2 regions of the Rhodoferax sp. LS1P39 genome follow, and region 2 is predicted to be linked to the other one. Evidence: riboswitches for the same ligand, from Rfam matches in the RefSeq annotation. Region 2 holds a riboswitch; the other holds the start of a gene.
The links. A riboswitch is a leader RNA that binds a small molecule or an ion and turns the genes downstream of it on or off. The one in region 2 is predicted to bind glycine.
Positions count from the first base shown of each region.

Region 1: another riboswitch for glycine. It lies ahead of gcvT (glycine cleavage system aminomethyltransferase GcvT); the one in region 2 lies ahead of AC097O_RS20870 (D-amino acid dehydrogenase).

Region 1 covers NZ_JBWMAV010000004.1:262,349-265,727, reverse strand. Annotated here, with positions in the region: gene AC097O_RS09835 (amidohydrolase family protein) at 1-1,059, shown strand, start outside; glycine riboswitch at 1,156-1,256, shown strand; glycine riboswitch at 1,266-1,392, shown strand; gene gcvT (glycine cleavage system aminomethyltransferase GcvT) at 1,453-2,574, shown strand; gene gcvH (glycine cleavage system protein GcvH) at 2,600-2,971, shown strand; gene gcvP (aminomethyl-transferring glycine dehydrogenase) at 2,991-3,379, shown strand, end outside.
Region 2 covers NZ_JBWMAV010000016.1:88,074-91,452, reverse strand. Annotated here, with positions in the region: gene AC097O_RS20885 (DUF3455 domain-containing protein) at 1-470, shown strand, start outside; gene AC097O_RS20880 (sigma-70 family RNA polymerase sigma factor) at 519-1,085, shown strand; gene AC097O_RS20875 (anti-sigma factor) at 1,082-1,804, shown strand; glycine riboswitch at 1,822-1,927, shown strand; gene AC097O_RS20870 (D-amino acid dehydrogenase) at 2,088-3,311, shown strand.

The DNA.
Region 1 (3,379 bases), on a different contig from region 2:
ACCCTGCTCGAAGGCATCGCGCTGTGGGGAGAACTCAAACCCGACCTCACCCAGGAAGCCCTGGTGCAGCGCGCCCTGGCGTACTGCGACTGGGCGGTGGGCAAGGGCCTGCTGGCCATCCGCAGCCACGTCGATATTTGCGACCCGCGCCTGCTGGCGGTAGAGGCGCTGCTGGAAGTCAAGCACCAGGTCGCCCCCTACCTGGATTTGCAACTGGTGGCCTTTCCGCAAGACGGAGCGCTGCGCGACCCGCAGGGCATGGACAAGCTGCAGCGCGCACTCGACATGGGCGTGGACGTGGTGGGCGGCATCCCCCACTTCGAGCGCACCATGGCGGATGGGGCCTTGAGCGTCAAACTGCTGTGCGAGCTGGCTGCCGAGCGGGGCCTGCTGGTGGACATGCACTGCGACGAGTCCGACGACCCGATGTCGCGCCACATCGAAACCCTCACCTATGAAACCCAGCGCCTGGGCCTGCAGGGCCGCGTCACCGGCTCGCACCTCACCTCCATGCACAGCATGGACAACTACTTTGTGAGCAAACTGCTGCCGCTGATGGCCGAAGCGCAGGTCAACGTGGTGAGCAACCCGCTGATCAACATCACCCTGCAAGGCCGGGGCGACACCTACCCCAAGCGGCGCGGCATGACCCGCGTGCCCGAAATGCTGGCCCACGGCCTGACCGTCGCCTTTGGCCAGGACTGCGTGATGGACCCCTGGTACAGCCTGGGGAGTGGCGACATGCTGGAAGTGGCCAGCATGGGCCTGCACGTGGCCCAGATGACCAGCCAGGCCGCCATGCGCCAATGCTTCGAGGCCGTGACCACCAGCCCCGCAAAGATCCTGCAGCTCGACGGCTACGGCCTGGCGCCCGGCTGCTGGGCCGACTTTGTGCTGCTGCAAGCGCAAGACCCGGTAGAAGCCATCCGCCTGCGCGCCACCCGGCTGCAGGTCTACAAGCGCGGCAAGCTGCTGGCGCAGACCCCGGCGGCCACCGCCCGCCTGCAACTACCCGGACGACCTGCCCAGACCGACTGGCTGCTGCGCAAGGCGGGCTGAGGTTGCTATTGTTTAAGTAGCTTGTCACGCTGATGCAATAAGCGCTAGCGGCACTTTTTACTTAAATATCTGCCGCCTGCGTGGGCTTGGTTAGAATCCATGCCGTCAGGAGAGAGTTCTTATCTGGAGAACCGCCGAAGGCGCAGGACCCCGCTACGTGGGTCTGAACGCTCAGGCAAAAGGACTGACAAACGTTTTTCATCGAACGTCACCCCCCTGGAGAGAAATCCGCCACTGAGCGGATTCACCGAAGGCGCAACCCGCAGTCGGCTTGGCACCACCGCCCAAGCCCACCCGGCGAATCGCTCAGGTAAAGCGGACAGCGGGGACCACACATGGCCACAATGGCCATGATTTTTTGTGTGTCCCCACCTTTCATTTTGAAAGAACGCCATGTCCGACCTGCAGCTCACCCCTTTGAACGCCTTGCACCTGGAATTGGGTGCGCGCATGGTCCCGTTTGCGGGCTACAGCATGCCGGTGCAATACCCTGCAGGTTTGATGGCCGAGCACCACCACACCCGCACGGCGGCTGGCCTGTTCGACGTGTCGCACATGGGCCAGTTGCGCCTGGTCGGCCCCGACGCGGCAGCCGCGTTTGAAACCCTGATTCCTGTCGATGTGATCGACCTGCCCGTGGGCAAGCAACGCTATGGCCTGCTGCTGAACGACGACGGCGGCATCCTCGACGATTTGATGTTCTTCAAGCGTGCCGACGACATCTTCGTCATCGTCAACGGTGCCTGCAAAGTCGCCGATATTGCCCACATCCAGGCAAAAATCGGCCAGCGCTGCCAGGTGATCCCCCAGCCCGAGCTGGCGCTGCTGGCGCTGCAAGGCCCGCAAGCCGTCACAGCCCTGGCGCGCCTGGCTCCTGGCGTGGAAAAACTGGTGTTCATGACCGGCGGCCATTTCGATGTGGCGGGCATTCCCTGCTTTTTGACGCGCAGCGGCTATACCGGCGAAGACGGGTTTGAAATCTCCGTCCACAGCAGCCAGGCCGAGGCCTTGGCCCGCGCGCTGCTGGCCCAGCCCGAAGTCAAGCCCATCGGCCTGGGTGCCCGCAATTCGCTGCGCCTGGAAGCCGGGCTGTGCTTGTACGGCAACGACCTGGATACCACCACCAACCCGGTGGAAGCGGGCCTGAACTGGGCCATCCAGAAAGTGCGGCGTACCGGTGGTGCGCGGGCGGGCGAATTCCCTGGTGCTACCAAAATACTAGCTGCCCTCGCCGATGGAATAAGCACGGAAGGCAGAAAACGTGTTGGACTCGTGGCCCTGGAGCGCATCCCCGTTCGCGAGCACACCGCCTTGCAGGACACGGCGGGCAACCCGATTGGCGAGGTCACCAGCGGCCTGCTGGGCCCCACGGTAGACAAGCCGATTGCCATGGCCTACGTGGCCCCGGAATTCAGTGCCATTGGCACCCGCATCAACGCCGTCGTGCGAGGCAAAATCGTACCGATGGAAGTGACTTCCATGCCCTTCACCCCCAACCGCTATTTCCGCGGCTAAATCCATTTTTTACAGGAGCAACCCCATGAGCATCCACTACACCGAAGACCACGAATGGCTGAACATCGAGGGCGACATCGCCACCGTCGGCATCACCACCCATGCGCAAGACGCGCTGGGTGATGTGGTGTTTGTCGACTTGCCCGCTGTTGGCACCAGCTTTGCCCAGAAAGACGTGGCCGGCGTGGTCGAGTCGGTGAAAGCCGCCGCCGACGTGTACATGCCCGTCTCCGGCGAAATCACCGAGGTCAACGAAGCCCTGCGCGCCGACCCGGCCCTGGCCAACACCGATCCGCTGGGTGCGGGCTGGTTCTTCAAGGTCAAGCTGTCGGCCCCCGCCGAAGTCGCGGCCTTGCTGGACGAGACCGCCTACAACGCCTTTAGCCAAAACGCCTGATACCTCTGGACACTGCCCCATGACGACCTCCCTGCACGAACTCGAAAACTCCGCCGAATTCATCGCCCGCCACATCGGCATCGATGCTGCCGATGAAACCCTGATGTTGGGCGTGATTGGCTCCAGTTCGCGCCGGGACCTGATTGACGGCATCGTGCCGCGCAGCATTGCGCGCAGCACGCCCATGGACCTGCCCGCGCCCGTGACCGAGGCGGCGGCGCTGGCCGAGCTCAAGACCATCGCGGCCAAGAACAAGGTCTTCAAAAGCTTCATCGGCCAGGGCTATTACGGCACCCACACGCCCGGCGTGATCCTGCGCAACATCCTGGAAAACCCCGCCTGGTACACCGCCTACACGCCCTACCAGGCCGAAATCTCGCAAGGCCGCATGGAGGCGCTGATCAACTT
Region 2 (3,379 bases):
CCATGTTCAGCCAGGACAGCCTGCCCGAGGCTGTGAAGGTGCCCATGGGCAACAAGGTGGCGATGGAAACCGTGGGCGTGGGCGAGATCACCTACGAATGCCGCGACAAGGCCAACGCCCCCGGCATGACCGAGTGGGTCTTTGTGGGCCCCAACGCCGCCCTGAACGACCGCAGCGGCAAACAGGTGGGCAAGTACTACGGCCCGCCCGCCACCTGGGAATCCATGGACGGCTCCAAGCTCACCGCCACCCAGCTCGCCGTGGCCCCCGCAGGCGCAGGCAATATCCCCTACCAGCTGGTCAAGGCCAACCCCGCCATGGGCATGGGTGCCATGGCCGGTGTGACCCACATCCAGCGCGTGGCCACCATGGGCGGTGTCGCCCCGGCCACGCTGTGCAGCCCGGCCAACAAGGGTGCCAAGGAAATCGTCAAGTACCAGGCCGACTACATCTTCTGGAAAGCCGCCTAAGTTTGGCGACTACCATCGAGAGACATACATTCTCTCGATGGAACGCCCTTGACGACTGCCCCCGATGATTTTGACTACGAGCGCGCCCTGGTGGGTTGCGCCCGTGGCGAGCGCCAAGCCCTGCAGGACATCTACCGGCAAGACAGCCGCCACCTGCTGGGCGTGGCCCTGCGTATCGTGCGCCAGCGCCAGCAAGCCGAGGACGTGGTGCACGATGCCTTCATGAACATCTGGACCCAGGCCGCCAGCTTCGATGCCCAGCGCGGCTCGGGGCGGGGCTGGATCTACAGCGTGGTGCGCAACCTGGCGCTCAACGCGGTGCGCAACGGCGCGCGCGAGGTGCCGGTGGACGAAGAAACCGCCGAGGCCCTGGATGCCCAGCATTCCCTGCAAGCCCATGCCGAGATCGCTGATGCGTTTGATCTGCGCGTCAGCCTGGGCAAGCTCAACGACTGCCTGGCCCGGCTGGAGCCCGCCCGGCGCAACTGCATCCTGTACGCCTATGTGGACGGCTGCTCGCACGGCGAAATTGCCGAGCGCACCCAAACGCCCCTGGGCACCGTCAAGGCCTGGATCAAACGCAGCATGGGCAGCCTGCGGGAGTGCATGGCATGAGCACGCAACCAAACAATCTATCGCCAGACGAGTTGGCCGCCGAATACGTGCTGGGCACGCTCTCTGCTAACCGCCGCCGCATGGTGGAGCAGCGCCTGCCCACCGATGCCGCCCTGCAGGCCGCCGTGCAGCGCTGGCAAGAGCAGTTGCTGCCGCTGGCCGCCCTGGCCGAGCCGGTGGAGCCGTCTGCCGAGCTGTGGCAGCGCATAGACCGCAGCGTGGCCCACGCCGAGGCACCGCGCCGCGCTGCTATGCCACCCGCACCGCCACCGTGGTGGGACCGCCTGGGCCTGTGGCGCGGCTTGGCCGGTGCGGGTTTTGCCACTGCCGCCATCCTGGCCTCGGTGCTGGTGACCCGCCAGGGCGTGCTACCCACCGGGCCGCAGTACATGGTGGTGCTGGTCGCGCCGCAAGACAAGGCACCGGGCTGGGTCATCCAGGCCAGCGACTCCCGGCAACTCAGCCTTACGGCCCTGGGCCCGGTAGCGGTGCCCGCCGAAAAATCCCTGCAGTTCTGGACCAAGGGCGAGGACTGGAAGGGCCCGGTGTCGCTGGGCCTGGTCAAGCCGGGGCAGACCATCACCATCCCGCTGGACAAGCTGCCGCCGCTGCAACCCAACCAGTTGTTTGAGCTGACCCTGGAGCCAGTGAACGGCTCGCCCATCGATAGACCCACCGGCCCGATCCAGTTTATTGGCCGTGCGGTGAAGGTGCTGTGATACCAGTGCGATAATCCAAGTCGATACCGGGAGAGACTGCTCCCCCCTGAATTCGTTCAGGAAATCAGCGCCGAAGGAGCAACCGCCCCGGAAACTTTCAGGCAAAAGGACCGGTATCCACACCACACACATCTGAAGAGCAGTTGGGTTTCGTCACCCGGCTCACCGCAGGAGCAAGCGACTGGTAACACGCCAGCCGCGAATCTCTCAGGTCCAAAACAGAGGGGGCGATAGCTGCGCACGTTTGTTGCTATCCCCCTGTTGACGTTTTGGAAGTCTCATCATGAAAAATTTTGCCGTTATCGGCGGTGGTATCACGGGTGTCACCACGGCCTACGCCTTGGCCAAACGCGGTTACGCCGTCACCTTGTTCGAAAAACACCGCTACGCCGCCATGGAAACCTCGTTTGCCAATGGCGGGCAGTTTTCGGTGTCCAATGCCGAGGTGTGGAACCACTGGTCTACCGTGCTCAAGGGCGTGAAGTGGATGCTGCGCAGCGATGCGCCGCTGCTGGTCAACCCCAAGCCCAGCTGGCACAAGATGGCCTGGTTTGCCGAGTTCATCGCCGCCATCCCGCAGTACGAGAAAAACACCATCGAAACCACCCGCCTGGCGATGGCCGCGCGCCAGCACCTCAATGCCTGGGCCGCCGAAGAGGGCCTGGACTTTGACCACCAGCGTGAAGGCATCCTGCACATCTACCGCGACAAGGGCAACTTCGAGCACGCGGGCAAGGTCTCCAAGCTGCTGGCCCAGGGCGGGTTGGACCGCCGCGCCGTCACCCCGCAGGAGATGCGCGCCATCGAGCCCACGCTGGCGGGCGACTACTACGGCGGCTATTTCACCGAGAGCGACACCACCGGCGACATCCACAAGTTCAGCACCGGCATCGCCGCTGCTGCCGAGCGCCTGGGCGTGCAAACCCGCTACGGCCATGCGATCCAGACGGTCAAGAGCGATGGCAAGACCGTGACCATCACCGCGCAAGACGGCGACCACACCCACACCAGCGTGTTCGACGGCGTGGTGGTTTGCGCGGGCACGGCCAGCCGCGACATTGCCGCCCAGCTGGGGGACAGGGTCAACATCTACCCGGTCAAGGGCTATTCCATCACCGTGAACCTGGACGACGCGCACAGCCAGGCATCGGCCCCCATGGTGAGTTTGCTGGACGACGAAACCAAGCTGGTCAGCAGCCGCCTGGGGCGGGGGCGCTTTCGGGTGGCGGGCACGGCCGAATTCAACGGCTACAACCGCGACATTCGGGCCGACCGCATCCGCCCGCTGGTGGAATGGGTGCAGCAGTGCTTCCCCGGCGTGCGCACCGAGAGCGTGGTGCCCTGGGCCGGGCTGCGCCCCATGATGCCCAATCTGATGCCGCGCGTGGGCCCCGGCAAGCGGCCCGGCGTGTTCTACAACACCGGCCACGGCCATCTGGGGCTGACGCTGTCTGCCGTCACCGCCGACATGGTGGCGGCGATGGTGGGTAGTGCCATGCCGCACTGAGCCTACGGTCCGGGTCCGGGCTCCTGGCTTTTTTTGGATATGGAAAGCCACCCGGATGTCCCGGAAGG